Regions from separate parts of the Roseburia sp. OF03-24 genome, predicted to be linked through region 2. Evidence: predicted binding sites of a transcription regulator. Region 2 holds the regulator's gene; the other holds the start of a gene.
The links. Region 2 encodes Rex, which represses fermentation and respiration genes when NADH is low (regulators of the CRP and FNR family bind a similar motif). Its sites were predicted from a motif close to ATTGTTAANTANTTAACAAT; they were not measured.
Positions count from the first base shown of each region.

Region 1: DXA60_RS13610 (enoyl-CoA hydratase-related protein) is a predicted target of Rex. The motif match lies at 4,244-4,263, and genes of this name have one in related genera.

Region 1 is NZ_QSCK01000027.1:21,924-28,805, reverse strand. Features, by position in the region: gene DXA60_RS13630 (glycosyltransferase family 2 protein) at 1-54, opposite strand, end outside; gene glf (UDP-galactopyranose mutase) at 70-1,233, opposite strand; gene DXA60_RS13620 (A/G-specific adenine glycosylase) at 1,674-2,861, opposite strand; gene DXA60_RS13615 (pyridoxal phosphate-dependent aminotransferase) at 2,928-4,106, opposite strand; gene DXA60_RS13610 (enoyl-CoA hydratase-related protein) at 4,286-5,089, shown strand; gene DXA60_RS13605 (response regulator transcription factor) at 5,160-6,752, opposite strand; gene DXA60_RS13600 (sensor histidine kinase) at 6,767-6,882, opposite strand, start outside.
Region 2 is NZ_QSCK01000021.1:8,085-14,966, reverse strand. Features, by position in the region: gene alr (alanine racemase) at 1-497, opposite strand, end outside; gene DXA60_RS11620 (NAD(P)H-hydrate dehydratase) at 530-2,092, opposite strand; gene DXA60_RS11615 (redox-sensing transcriptional repressor Rex) at 2,179-2,832, opposite strand; gene abc-f (ribosomal protection-like ABC-F family protein) at 2,958-4,895, opposite strand; gene DXA60_RS11605 (NADP-dependent isocitrate dehydrogenase) at 4,892-6,103, opposite strand; gene DXA60_RS11600 (GntR family transcriptional regulator) at 6,118-6,777, opposite strand; gene DXA60_RS11595 (isopropylmalate/homocitrate/citramalate synthase) at 6,788-6,882, opposite strand, start outside.

The sequences.
Region 1 (6,882 bases), on a different contig from region 2:
TTCCATATAATCCTGTGAGTTATAACATGGAATCGCAAATGTCAGTAATTTCATATATAAATCCTCCGATCAGTTTTTTGTATTTTCTGCCATGATCGCATCGGCAAGTTCCATCGCTTTTTTCGTCATCGCATCGATATTATAGTATTTGTATTCTGCCAGTCGTCCGAGCAGATAAAAATGCGGCAGTCTGCCAGCAAGTGCATGATATTTTTCATACAGTTCCTGGTTTTTCGGTTCTAAGATCGCATAGTAAGGAATTTCTCCTTCCGCTCCTGTATAAGCAAACGGATACTCCTTCACGATCGTGGTTCCATCCGTGTCTTTTTGTCCGGTCAGATATTTAAACTCTGTAATTCTCGTAAAATCTTCGCTGACCGTATAGTTGACCACACTGTGTCCCTGATAAGATTCTTCATTATAATGTTCAAAATCGAATCTTAAGGAACGGTACGGAAGTCTTCCAAACTGACAGCCAAACAATTCATCCAGTGCACCTGTATAAATAACATCCCCATCAAACGGTCTTCCATCAAAATAAATCTGATCTTCCTCAAAATGTAGCCGTTCTTTGCAGTCAACACCTGTCTCAACCGTGATATTCTCATGATCTAACATACGCTCAAACATCGGTGTAAATCCTTCTTTGGGTACTCCCTGATATTTATCCTGGAAATAACGGTTATCATAGGAAACCAGCACAGGAACTCGTCCTGTTACTTCCGGACTGATATCCTCCGGTTTTTGTCCCCACTGCTTCATTGTATATTTTAAAAATACATTTTCATATACAAACTGTGCGATCTCACGAATATCAGGATCATCATTTTCACGTAATTTCATGATCGGTACACGGCTTCCCTCACCGTATGCAGCGATCAGTTTCTGCTCTAAGGCATCCGCTTTTTCCTTATCATATACCATATGAAGTGTATTTAAATTAAATGGAACTGGGATCAGACGATCTCCAACCTTTGCTACCACCTCATGCCCAAATGCATACCAGTCCGTAAATCTTGACAGATACTGATACACTTCCTCAATTCCTGTATGAAAAATATGTGGTCCGTAATTATGTATTAATATTCCATGTGCATCCGGCTCATCATAACAGTTGCCTCCGATATGACTGCGTCTCTCCAAAACCAGCACTTTCTTTCCGGCTTCTTCCGCAAGTTTTCTCGCACTGACAGCACCTGCAATTCCTGCGCCGATCACGATACAATCGTACATAAAATCCTCCTTGTTTTCCGAAGGAAAATGCGAGTCCCTGGCAAGCATGCCCAGCAAACTGGGCACGATTTTCCTTCTTGTTTTCCGATTTTCATAACATCATAGCCACTTTATTATACACATTTTCCCACTGCAAACCAATCAATTTTTTCTTTAGATATTCTTAATTCTTACCATATTCCGTAGTTGTTCATATTTTATTTACATATTTCTCACAAACAAGGCATACGACGGTCACAATTCCCCGGTATACTAAACTCAAAGTTAAGGCAACAAGTTAAAATTTTTCATAGAACTTTTTTTCATACCTGATGTAAGTCAGGCAGCCTTGCTTATCAGATAAGCAAGGTTCCTCCCAGCAAATAGTGAATCACTTCACTTTCCATACACACTCTTTTTCATAATGAATAGCCGGTGCTGTTGCACCGGCTCCCTCTTTTTTATCTGTTCTTTTCATTTCCAAGCAAAATATTCATATACTTTGCATAAGCAGCAAATGCAGATGGTATGGCGTATTTTTCTTTCGCATCTTCTGCATCCACAAATAATAATCCGTCTGTACCAATTTTTTCGCTCTGCACCTGTGGCTGCATTTCCGGTTCCTCCACACGGACCGCATATCCTGTCATATGCCATTCTATATGGGAAAAAATATGTTTTGCATCCCCCAACGGCTGAATACGGATCGGTGCATATCCCAGCTCTTTTACCAGAGAAAGTACTTCCTCCTGACCCAGATTTCCCTCAACATTTGGAAGTTCATACAGTCCTGCCAAAAGTCCCTTTCCAGGTCTTTTCCGTATCGCAACCTTTTGATCATCCCTTAAGATCAAAACCGTCTTTTCTTCGATCCTGCGTGGCTTCGCTTTGCTCTTGACCGGTATCTGTTCTATCAGTCCCTGTTTTTTTGCCTCACACAGTTTTTCCCACGGACATTCTTCACATAACGGCGCACCGTTTGGCACGCAGACAGTTGCTCCAAGTTCCATAAGTGCCTGATTAAACGCACCGGCAAGGTTTCCGTGATATACCTGTGCCTTCAGATTCTCTGCATCCTCCATCCATGGGAATACATTTTTCTCATTTCTGTCACCAGTCCCATGCATCAGTTCTTCCAGCAATGCTTCCATCTCACTCCGGAAAGACTGTTTCATAATATCCGTATCATCTGCCGAAACGCGTGTTAAAACACGAAGCACATTCCCATCGACTGCCGGAACCGGGATTCCATATGCAATAGACGCAACCGCACCTGCTGTATAATGACCGATTCCTTTCAGTTTCAACAGTTTTTCATAATCTGCCGGAAGTTGTCCACCATAGTTTTCCACGACTTCCACAGCAGCTTTCTGCATATTCCGGACACGGTTATAATACCCTAATCCCTCCCAAAGTTTTAAAAGTTCATCCTCCGGGCAGACAGAAAGTGCACCTGCATCCGGCAATGCCTTCGTAAAACGTTCAAAATATGATTTTACTGCCTCCACTCTTGTCTGCTGGAGCATGATCTCTGAAACCCACACCCTGTATGGCGTCGGTTCTTCACGCCACGGCAGTATGCGGGCATGGCTTAAAAACCACTTTAATAATGGGGATACCAGTTGCTTTAAGTCGTAATCTTTTAACATGTATCTCTCAAACTTTCTTTTATAATATTCTTCATTTCTGTGCTCATTTTTACACAGTTCAGCACTTTACTTTAAGTCAAACCGGCTGACAAATACTGCGATCTTATCCAAACACTGCCGGATAATGTCTTTGGAATAAGCATAAGAACAGCGGATATAACCCTTTGCACAATTTCCAAATGCATCCCCCGGAATGACTGCTACTTTCTGCTCCTGTAACAGACGGTTACAAAATTCCATACTGGTAAGTCCTGTCTTTTTCACCGATGGAAATACATAAAATGCACCTTCCGGCTCTGTCACATCAAGTCCCATGTTCTGAAATCCGTCCACCATGATCTTTCGCCTCTCATCATATTCCTTCCGCATGACTTCAATCTCTTCGTCACGAACCGGACTTGTCAGTGCTTCAAGGGCTGCCACCTGTGAAGTCGTTCCTGCAGACATGGTTGTAAACTGATGGATCTTATTCATATGGAAAATGACTTCCGCCGGACCTGCTGCGATACCCATGCGCCATCCTGTCATTGCAAATGCCTTTGAAAAACCATTTAATACCACACAGCGTTCATACATATCCGGCAGTGCTGCAATCGACGCATGCTTTTTGCCGTAAGTCAGCTCTGCATAAATTTCGTCAGTGATCACAAAAATATCATGTGCGATCACAACCTCACGGATCGCCTCTAAATCTTCTTTTTCCATGATCGCTCCGGTAGGATTGTTCGGAAATGAGATCAGCAGAACCTTTGTTTTATCTGTGATCTTTTCTTCCAGTTCTTCTTTTGTCAGACGGAATTTATTTTCTGCTTTTAATGGAATTGAAACCGGAACACCTCCACATAATTCTACACACGGAATGTAGGAAACATAACAAGGCTCCACAACCAGTACTTCATCCCCCGGATCTACCAGTGCACGAAGTGCCAAGTCTATTCCTTCGCTTGCCCCCATTGTGATCAATATCTCATCTTCCCTGTCGTAATGAAGTCCGAACTTTTCCAGATACTCTGCAGCTGCCGCACGAAGCTCTACGGTGCCACGGTTGTCCGTATATTTTGTCTCTCCCCTTTTTATAGAAGCGATCGCTGCCTCCCTGACATGTTCCGGTGTCGGAAAATCCGGCTCGCCGACACCAAGTGACAATGCTCCCTCCATCGTATTTGCAATATCAAAAAAGTCCTTGATCCCTGAATCCGGCATCTCCTTTACTACCTTAGATAAGTATGATTTGCTTGTGCCCATGGTTTTTCCTCTTTTCTGTATCTTTGTCAAAATATCATACCACCTATCATAGCACTTTTTCTACCGAATTTATAGTGAATTTTTCCCATAATCTATTGACAAATTCTAGGAAAAGCTGTACGCTATTAATAACGTATATTGTTAATTTTTTATCAAACTATTCAGGAGGGTTCCAAACGATGAGCGATTTTAACAATTTAAAACTGGAAGTTGCTGAGGAGATTGCAGTTCTTACAATTTCAAGACCAGCAGCATTAAACGCATTAAACAGCGAGACTTTAGACGAGTTAAACACAGCCTTAACTGAGATCGAGGCAAGAGACGACATCAAAGTTGTAATCTTAACAGGTGGTCCTGACAAGAAAGGCAACGAATTCAAATCTTTCGTAGCAGGCGCTGATATTTCTGAGATGGTAAACTTTACTGCAGCAGAGGCAAGAGCTTTCGGTATGAGAGCTTCCGTACCATTCTTCAAATTAATGAACATGCGTCAGGTAACGATCGCAGCTGTAAATGGTTTTGCACTTGGCGGTGGATGTGAGATTTCCATGGCATGTGATATCCGTATCGCATCTGACAACGCTACTTTCGCACAGCCAGAAACAGGTCTTGGAATCATTCCTGGATTCGGCGGTACACAGAGACTTGCCCGTTTAGTAGGCATGGGACGCGCAAAAGAGATGATCTTTACCTGTGATTCCGTTGATGCAGCAGAAGCTTACCGCATCGGTCTTGTAAATAAAGTAGTTGCTCCGGAAGAGTTAATGAACACAGCAAAAGCTATGGCAAAGAAAATCATCTCCAAAGGAAGCTATGCTGTTTCCGTTGCAAAAGCAGCTATCAACAACGGTTATGATATGGACATCAAGAACGCTGTTGAGATGGAAGCAAACTTATTCGGCGTAACCTGCTCTACCCACGACAAAAAAGAAGGCATGACTGCTTTCTTAGAGAGAAGAGCTGCTGATTTAACAGATTTCTAGGATTTTTCTAAAATATAAAAAGGCATTGGAGCTTAGATGCTTCCAGTGCCTTTTTTGTACTTCTGCTATTTTAATTTTGTAACATGTTCTTCCGGAATTTTGCCGGTGTACAGCCCTTTACCTGTATAAAACGGTTTACAAAATAATCCAGGTCACGATAACCCACATCTTCTGCGATCTGTGCGATCTTCTTATCTGTATGAAGCAAATAGTCTGCTGCCTGTTCCATTCGGTAATTATTTAGGTAGTCTTTGAATGACTGTCCGTATTTTTTTCGAAACAGCTGTCCTAAATATGCACTGTTGACATAATATTTTTCACTCAGACTTTTTAACGTGATATTTGATGCAAAATTTTCTTTCACTTCTTTTTCTACCATACTTAAGACACCTCTGGAAACATTTTTCCGAAGCTGTGAAAGATAGTCTGCATATTCACAGGCAAAACGTGTCAGGTGTGCCTTACTTCCTCTCTTTACCCCGGTCTCAAAGCTGCTTTCACTGATCAGCCTTAAGATTTTTTCCTGATTCACATCATCATCCTGCTCACAGGCAAGATGGATCAGCTGGAACAGAAGATAATTGATATTCAACGTCATTGTCTCACCGCAGATTCCCCTTTTTCCCATTTCTTCATAGAAATATTCCACCGCACTGCGGATTCCGACATGATTGTTCTGCTCGATCATTTTTAACAGCCCATCTAAACTTTCCTTACATAAAACAATACCATCCGGCGATACCTGAACTTCCTCTTCATAATAGTAAATCTGTTTTTTACTCCGGAATCCCTGAAAAGAACGAAGCATACAGGTATTGCCATATGACCTTGCTATATTACTGATGTCCTGTACTTTTTTCCCGACTAACATAATGACCGGCTGATTCATATTATTTTCCAGATACTCACGGAAATGTTCTAAATAATCCTGTTCTGACATCCCTGCTTTCTTTGCAACACGGTCAAAATATAAAAAACAAACATCATAGATTTTTTCATTTACCGATACATCAAACACGCATAAATCGGCATCTTCCTTTAAATATTCCATACACAGATGGTAAAGTTTTCTCTGTGCTACCCTCATTTCCTGATCGGACGTTTTTTCTTCATCAAAAATCTCTTCCATCTGGATTTCCACATAACGTACGCCTTTCGTACATTCCATATGCTCACGGACATATTCAAGATTAAGCTGGTCAAATTTTCCCTGGACAAGTGAAATAATATGTCTTGCCAGATATGCCTGTTTCATTTTTTTATTCTTTTCAATGTCCGACTTCTCCTGACTGCTTAAAGCCATCACCTTGTTTAACATCTTTAACAGGATCTCTCTGTCTACCGGTTTTAAAATATAATCTGTGCACCCATGCTGCATTGCCTGCTGTGCAAATCCAAATTCCGCATATCCGCTTAAAACCACAAAACATGCATCAGAAATTGATTCTTTACGGATTTTCTCTAAAAGCTCTAATCCCGTCATCTGCGGCATCTTGATATCTGCAATGATCAGATCTGCTTTTTTCTTCTGTAAAAACTCCAATGCCTCAAGTCCATTTGCAGCCGTCCCTGCAATCTCAAATCCTTCCTGTTCCCAATCAATCAGATGCTTCAGTCCCTCTAAAATGAAGGGCTCATCATCAACCAGTAAAACCTTTAACATTTCCCTAATCCCCCCTATACATACTGCAATGGTATCTGTATCAGAACCGTAGTTCCCACACCTTCTTCTCCGTCTAATTGAAACTCTACCTGATTTTCTGTAACCAGTTTAAGACGGACACAGGCATTTA
Region 2 (6,882 bases):
GTAAAAATACCCTCCACTATAATATGCGGCAGTTTTGAAAGCTGTGCCATCTCATCTGCTGCGTCTTCTGTGACCTGATAACCGATCCGGCTCATTCCGGTATCGATCGCGAAATGGATCTTGCAGTCTCTTCCGATACTTGCTGCGGCAACGGAAAGTTTTTCTGCCATCTCTTTTGTAAATACGGTTGGACGGATACCTGCTTTAATCATATCCACATACTGATCCGGGAATACATATCCTAAGATCAGGATCGGTTTCTGGATTCCGTGATTACGAAGGATAAGTCCTTCCTCAACCGTGGCAACTGCATAACCATAAAGATAATCCAGTTTTTCAATCGTCTCTGCAATCTCTACGGCACCATGTCCGTAGCCATCTGCCTTAATGACAGCCATAATTTTTGTGTCTTTTGCAATGTTTCCGCGCATCGCATCCATGTTGTGTAGAATTGCATCCAGATCGATTTCCGCATGCACTCTGCTGTATCTGTTCATGTTGATCCTCCATCTATTTTGTGTACCGTTTTTTATTCAACGAATTTTTGTTCATTATCGACCGGCTTTGTAGTATAAATATTCAGAACTTTTTTAATACCACAGATCAGATCTGAGGCTGTAAGCCCCTGTAACCCCGTTGTGCGTATCATAAGATCACCGGACAGGCCATGAAGATATACCCCAAGAGGAGCCGCCTGGTAAGGTGTTATTTTCTGTGCCATAAATGTACCGATCACACCACTTAACACATCTCCGCTTCCTGCTGTTGCCATTCCGGAATTGCCGGAAAGATTCAGGTATTTTTTACCATCCGGCAGTGCAGTTACGGTATGTTCGTCTTTTAAGACACATACAACGTGATATTCTTTTGCATAATCCGCAGCAGTCTGAAGTAAATGATGCTGGATCTCACTGACTGTTTTTCCGGTAAGCCGGCTCATCTCTCCGGGATGAGGTGTGATCACTGCCGGGATTTTAAAATTTTTCCAGATATCTGCCTCTGGTAAGTCATTCTGCTCTGCTATCAGATTTAACGCATCCGCATCAAAAAGAATTGCTTTCTTTTCCTGTGACGTTCCATATTCTAACACAAAATTTAATATCTGTGCAGCAGTTTTTTCTTTCCCAAGCCCGGGACCTGCCACAATGGCATCTGCCCAATCAAAAGCCTCCTGTAATACAGCCTTCCCCGGAGCAGCATTTTTATCATAAGTAGTAAGAACCGCCTCTGGAACACAGCTCTGTAAAATAATCCTGTTTTCTTCCGGCGTCAGCACACGCACCAGACCGCATCCTGTGGCGTAAGCAGCTTTTGCAGATAAAACTGCCGCCCCTGCCATATTGACACTTCCTGCGATCAGCAAAAGTTTTCCATAGTTTCCTTTATTAGAATGACTTTTTCTCTCCGGGAGCAGCAATAAATCTTTCGTTTCCAATGCCATTACTGACGGTGTCTCTCCCAGCCAGCTTTCTTTCGTGATACCGATATCACATACGATCACTCTGCCGGCATATTCATTTCCCGGCCAGAGAATACTGCCTAATTTCGCAAATGCGAATGTGATCGTGATATCTGCACGAAATGCCATACCAAGGACAGCACCTGTATCTGCAGAAATTCCGGATGCAATATCCACTGCCACTTTTTCTCCCGGAAGTGTATTCATACAACATAATATATCTGCATAAGTACCAGTCACGTCTCTCGACAACCCTACACCAAATAGTGCATCTATGACAGTTGTTGGTCTGATCTGTTCCGGTAAATCCGTATAGACAGGAACACCATATGCATTTAAAATATCCTGCTGGATTCTGTTTTGCTCCGAGCAATGATCTTTATTTCCAGCAAAAACAACTGTAACAGTATGTCCCTCCAGAAATAAAAGGCGGGCGATCGCAAGACCATCTCCACCATTATTTCCGCTGCCGCATACGATAAGAACTTCTGAGAGATCGACCTTTTGCTTATGGAGTTCATTTACAAATGTTATTGCTGCACGCTCCATCAGAAGAAGTCCCGGAACCTTAAAATGTGAAACGGTATTTGCGTCATATTTTTGCATTTCCCTGCTGTTTACAAGATACTTCATGATAATAAGCCCCCTGTTATAAGCAAAAAACGCCGCACAAAGATCTGTGCGGCAGCTAATTGCTTCCTGAATTTATGGCACCCTTTTCAGTTGCCGTTTTCTTCTGCTTTTTTGTTTCTGACAATGTTGTAAGATAACTGCATCAAACTGTCGGAAAGATGTACATTCTCTACAACAACATTTTTATCAATGAGCTCCAGGTCTACATGCGCAAAATTCCAGATTGCGCGGATTCCAAGTCCGACTAGTCTGTTTGCAATGGCATCAGCCTTTTCCTTTGGCATAGTAAGCGCCGCAATATCCACCTGATTTTCTGCACAGAAACTCTCTAATTCATCCAGCATGCGGATTTTGATTCCACGCACGGTCACACCGTCCAATGCAGGATTTACATCAAACAGTCCTATGATCACAAAACCAAGTTTTTCAAATTTCACATAGTTTGTAAGTGCCTGTCCAAGATTACCTGCACCCACCACAATAATATTGTGTCTTTCATTTAAACCTAATATCTTACCGATTTCCTCATATAAAAACTTTACATTATAACCATAACCCTGCTGGCCAAAACCACCAAAATTATTCAGATCCTGTCTGATCTGGGATGCAGTCACATTCATTCGTTTACTCAGATCATTGGATGATATACGTTCTACACCGGCATCTAAGAGTTCTCCGAGGTAGCGGTAATAACGCGGCATTCTCCGGATAACTGCCTGTGATATTTCTTTTTCCTGCACAAAAGGTTCCACCTTTCTTACGTTCTCTCGTTTATTATAGTGATTTCCCCTGTGTCTGTCAATGTGTGAAAAATTTAACTATCTTTTTTTCAATAAGATATTTTCTGTTTTGTCAGGAAATATCATCAATCAGTTCCATCTAACTGCATTGACAGCTCTTCCCAGGTTTCATAGCAGGTTTCCAGTCGTTCCCTGCACTCCTGCTGTCTTGCTGCAAGCTCATTTAATTTTGCGGAATTAACTGCGTTTTCCGGCTTTGCACATTCTTCATCGATCATGCTTATTTCACTTTCAAGTGCGGCAATCTCTTCCTCGGCTTTTTTTAAACTGTTTTCAATTTTACGAATCCTTGCCTGCTCTGCTTTTTGTGCCTGCCAGTCGAGCTTATTAACGGCATCATCCTGTTTCTTAGGCTGCACATCTGAAGTTTCTGGCTGTTTCACATACAACTGCGTCATAATATCATGTTTTTCCAGATAATAATCATAATTTCCGATATAATTTACAATTGTTTCACCTGTCAGCTCCAGGATTCTTGTTGCTGTCTGATTGATAAAATAGCGGTCATGTGAAACAAAAAATACCGTTCCTGTATACTGGTTTAATGCAGATTCCAAAATTTCCTTGGATGTAATGTCCAGATGGTTTGTCGGCTCATCTAAAATAAGAAAATTAGCATCTGAAAGCATCAGTTTTGCCAGAGAGACACGGCCTCTTTCACCACCGCTTAAATCTGAGATCCGCTTAAACACATCATCATTTGTAAATAAAAAGGCTGCCAGTACATTGCGGATCTTTGTGTTGTTCAGCTCTGGATAAGCATCTGAGATCTCTTCAAATATGGTTTTTTCCATATGTAAAAGCTGATGTTCCTGATCGTAATATCCAATGTGAACATTCGAACCAAGTGTTACCGTACCACCATCTGCCTGTATCAGATTATTGATGATCTTTAAGATGGTCGTTTTCCCGGTTCCGTTATTGCCGATCAGTGCTACCCGCTCCCCACGTTTAATCTCGAATGAGATATCCGAAAACAATGTAACCGGCGGATATGATTTTGCAAGACCTGACACCGTAAGGACATCATTTCCGCTGACCACATTTGGCTCTAACACGATCTTAATGTCTGTATTGTCCTCAACCGGTTTTTCAATACGTTCTATCTTGTCTAACATCTTTTCGCGGCTCTCCGCACGCTTGATGGATTTTTCACGGTTAAACGATTTTAACTTTGTGATAACTTCTTCCTGATGTCTGATCTCACGCTGCTGATTATAATATTGTTTTAACAGATCTTCACGGACTTTTGCTTTCTTCTTCGCAAAATCCGAGTAATTTCCCTGATATACATACGCTTTATGCTGGAAAATCTCTACAACTTTTGTGACAACGCGATCCAGAAAATAACGGTCATGTGCTACGATCACAACAGCCCCTTTGTAAGCCCGCAGAAAATTCTCAAGCCAGCGGATCGACTCCATATCCAGATGGTTTGTCGGCTCATCTAAAAGTAATACATCCGGCTTTGTGACTAAGAGTTTGCCAAGCGAAACCCTGGTTTTCTGTCCTCCGGACAATTCATTCATCTGTTTTGTTAAATCTTCGTCCGAAAAACCAAGTCCTTTTAAAATACCGGTTACTTCACTCCGGTATGCATATCCGCCCTGCAGTTCAAATTCGTGGCTCAGACGATGATAAACCTCCATCAGTTTTTCCAGTTCCCCACCGGTCTGCTGATTCATTTCTGACTCCATATTGCGGAGTTTCTGTTCCATTTCAAGGATGTCAGCTCTTGCATTAAGAACTTCGTCATAAATGGTTCTGTGCCCCGATACATCCTGATACTGTGCCAGATAACCGATTGTTTTATCTTTTGCAAGGATCACTTCACCGGTATCGGACGTTTCTTCGCCCATAATAATTTTAAGCAGCGTAGACTTGCCGGCACCATTGATGCCGACAATCGCTGCTTTTTCGTTTGCTTCAATATGAAAACTTACATCTTTTAAGATCTCATCTGTTCCAAAAGACTTTGAGATACTCTGACATGACAAAATCATTTTAAACTTTCCTCTAATGTTGTTCTGATTGCCTTGATGAAATTTTCGCTGTTTAATACAACCGGATTCGGATTTGTAGTAATCAGCGCAAGGTCTTTTGTCATTTTACCATCTTCAATGGTCTTTATACAAGCCTTTTCAAGTTTTTCTGCAAAATCAGATAATGCCTGGTTAGAATCAAGTTCTCCACGTTTCTTAAGTGCACCTGTCCATGCAAAAATAGTTGCAACAGAGTTTGTGGATGTCTCCTCACCTTTTAAGTGTTTGTAATAATGGCGCTGTACCGTTCCATGTGCAGCTTCATATTCATAATATCCATCCGGGGAAACTAATACAGAAGTCATCATGGCAAGTGAACCAAATGCACTTGAAACCATATCACTCATGACATCTCCATCATAATTTTTACATGCCCAGATATAACCACCCTCAGACTTCATTACACGTGCAACTGCATCATCGATCAATGTATAAAAATAGGTAATACCTGCTTTTTCGAATTTTTCTTTGTACTCTGCATCAAAGATTTCCTGAAAAATGTCTTTAAAGGTATGATCGTATTTTTTTGAAATCGTATCCTTTGTTGCAAACCACAGATCCTGTTTTGTATCCAGCGCATAATTAAAACAGCTTTTTGCGAAACTTTCAATGGAATTGCAAAGGTTATGCTGTCCCTGAACAACGCCTGCTCCGGTAAAGTTGTGGATCAGTTCTCTCGTCTCTGTACCATCTTCCGCTGTATATACCAGCTCACATTTGCCTGCTCCAGGAATCTTCATCTCAGTTGCTTTATATACATCGCCATATGCATGACGCGCGATCGTGATCGGTTTTTTCCAGTTCTTTACACATGGCTCGATCCCTTTTACAACGATCGGTGCACGGAATACCGTTCCATCTAACATGGCGCGGATCGTACCATTCGGGCTTTTCCACATTTCTTTTAAATTATATTCTGTCATACGTGCTGCGTTTGGTGTGATCGTTGCACATTTTACAGCAACACCGTATTTCTTTGTTGCATTGGCAGAGTCAACGGTAACCTGATCATTTGTCTCATTACGATGCTCTAATCCAAGATCATAATACTCTGTTTTTAAATCAATAAACGGCAGAAGTAATTCATCTTTGATCATTTTCCAGAGGATTCTTGTCATCTCATCTCCGTCCATCTCTACCAGTGGTGTTGTCATTTTGATTTTTTCCATTATGTTCTCCTTTTCTATTGAAATAAATTGTCCCATCCGTAATTGTCCATATTGTGAATGGTGTTCATCATATGCTCATTTGCAAGTTTTTCTGCCAGATTGGCATCATGTTTTTTTAATGCTTCCACAATCTGTCTGTGTTCCTGATTCGATTGCACAGAACGTTTTGGATCTGCAAGTGTGATTTTACGTACACGCTGCACATAATGATGAAAATCAAGCAGCACATGTTTCAGCTCTTTACTGTCAGAAGCGTTATATAAAATTTCATGGAAACGGTTATCTAATTCCACGACTTGTTCTGAATTTCCTTTTGCTGCATGGAAATCAGACAGATATATATTTTCATCCAGTTCATCTAACTGCTCTTTTGTGATATTGTCCGCAGCCCACTTTGCACACAGTCCCTCCAAACGTGACCGTATCTCGTAAATATCCTGAATATCTTTCTTGGAAATACCTACAACATAAGCACCCTTATTCGGAATGATGGTGACTAATCCTTCCAGTTCAAGCTGGCGGAGCGCCTCACGCACCGGAGTACGGCTGACGCCTAACTCTTCGCCGATATTTTTTTCCTTCAGTTCTTCGTCTGTCGCATATTTTCCGGATAAAATATTCTCACGGATCGTATGGAACACACGGGAACTTAAGGAATAATTATCCTCTCCCATATATGACACCTCATGCTCCTATTGTTACATTTAATTCCTTACAGCATTTTTCAATTTCTTCTACTAATTCCTTATCCGTCAGTACCGTAACACGTCCATCCTCAT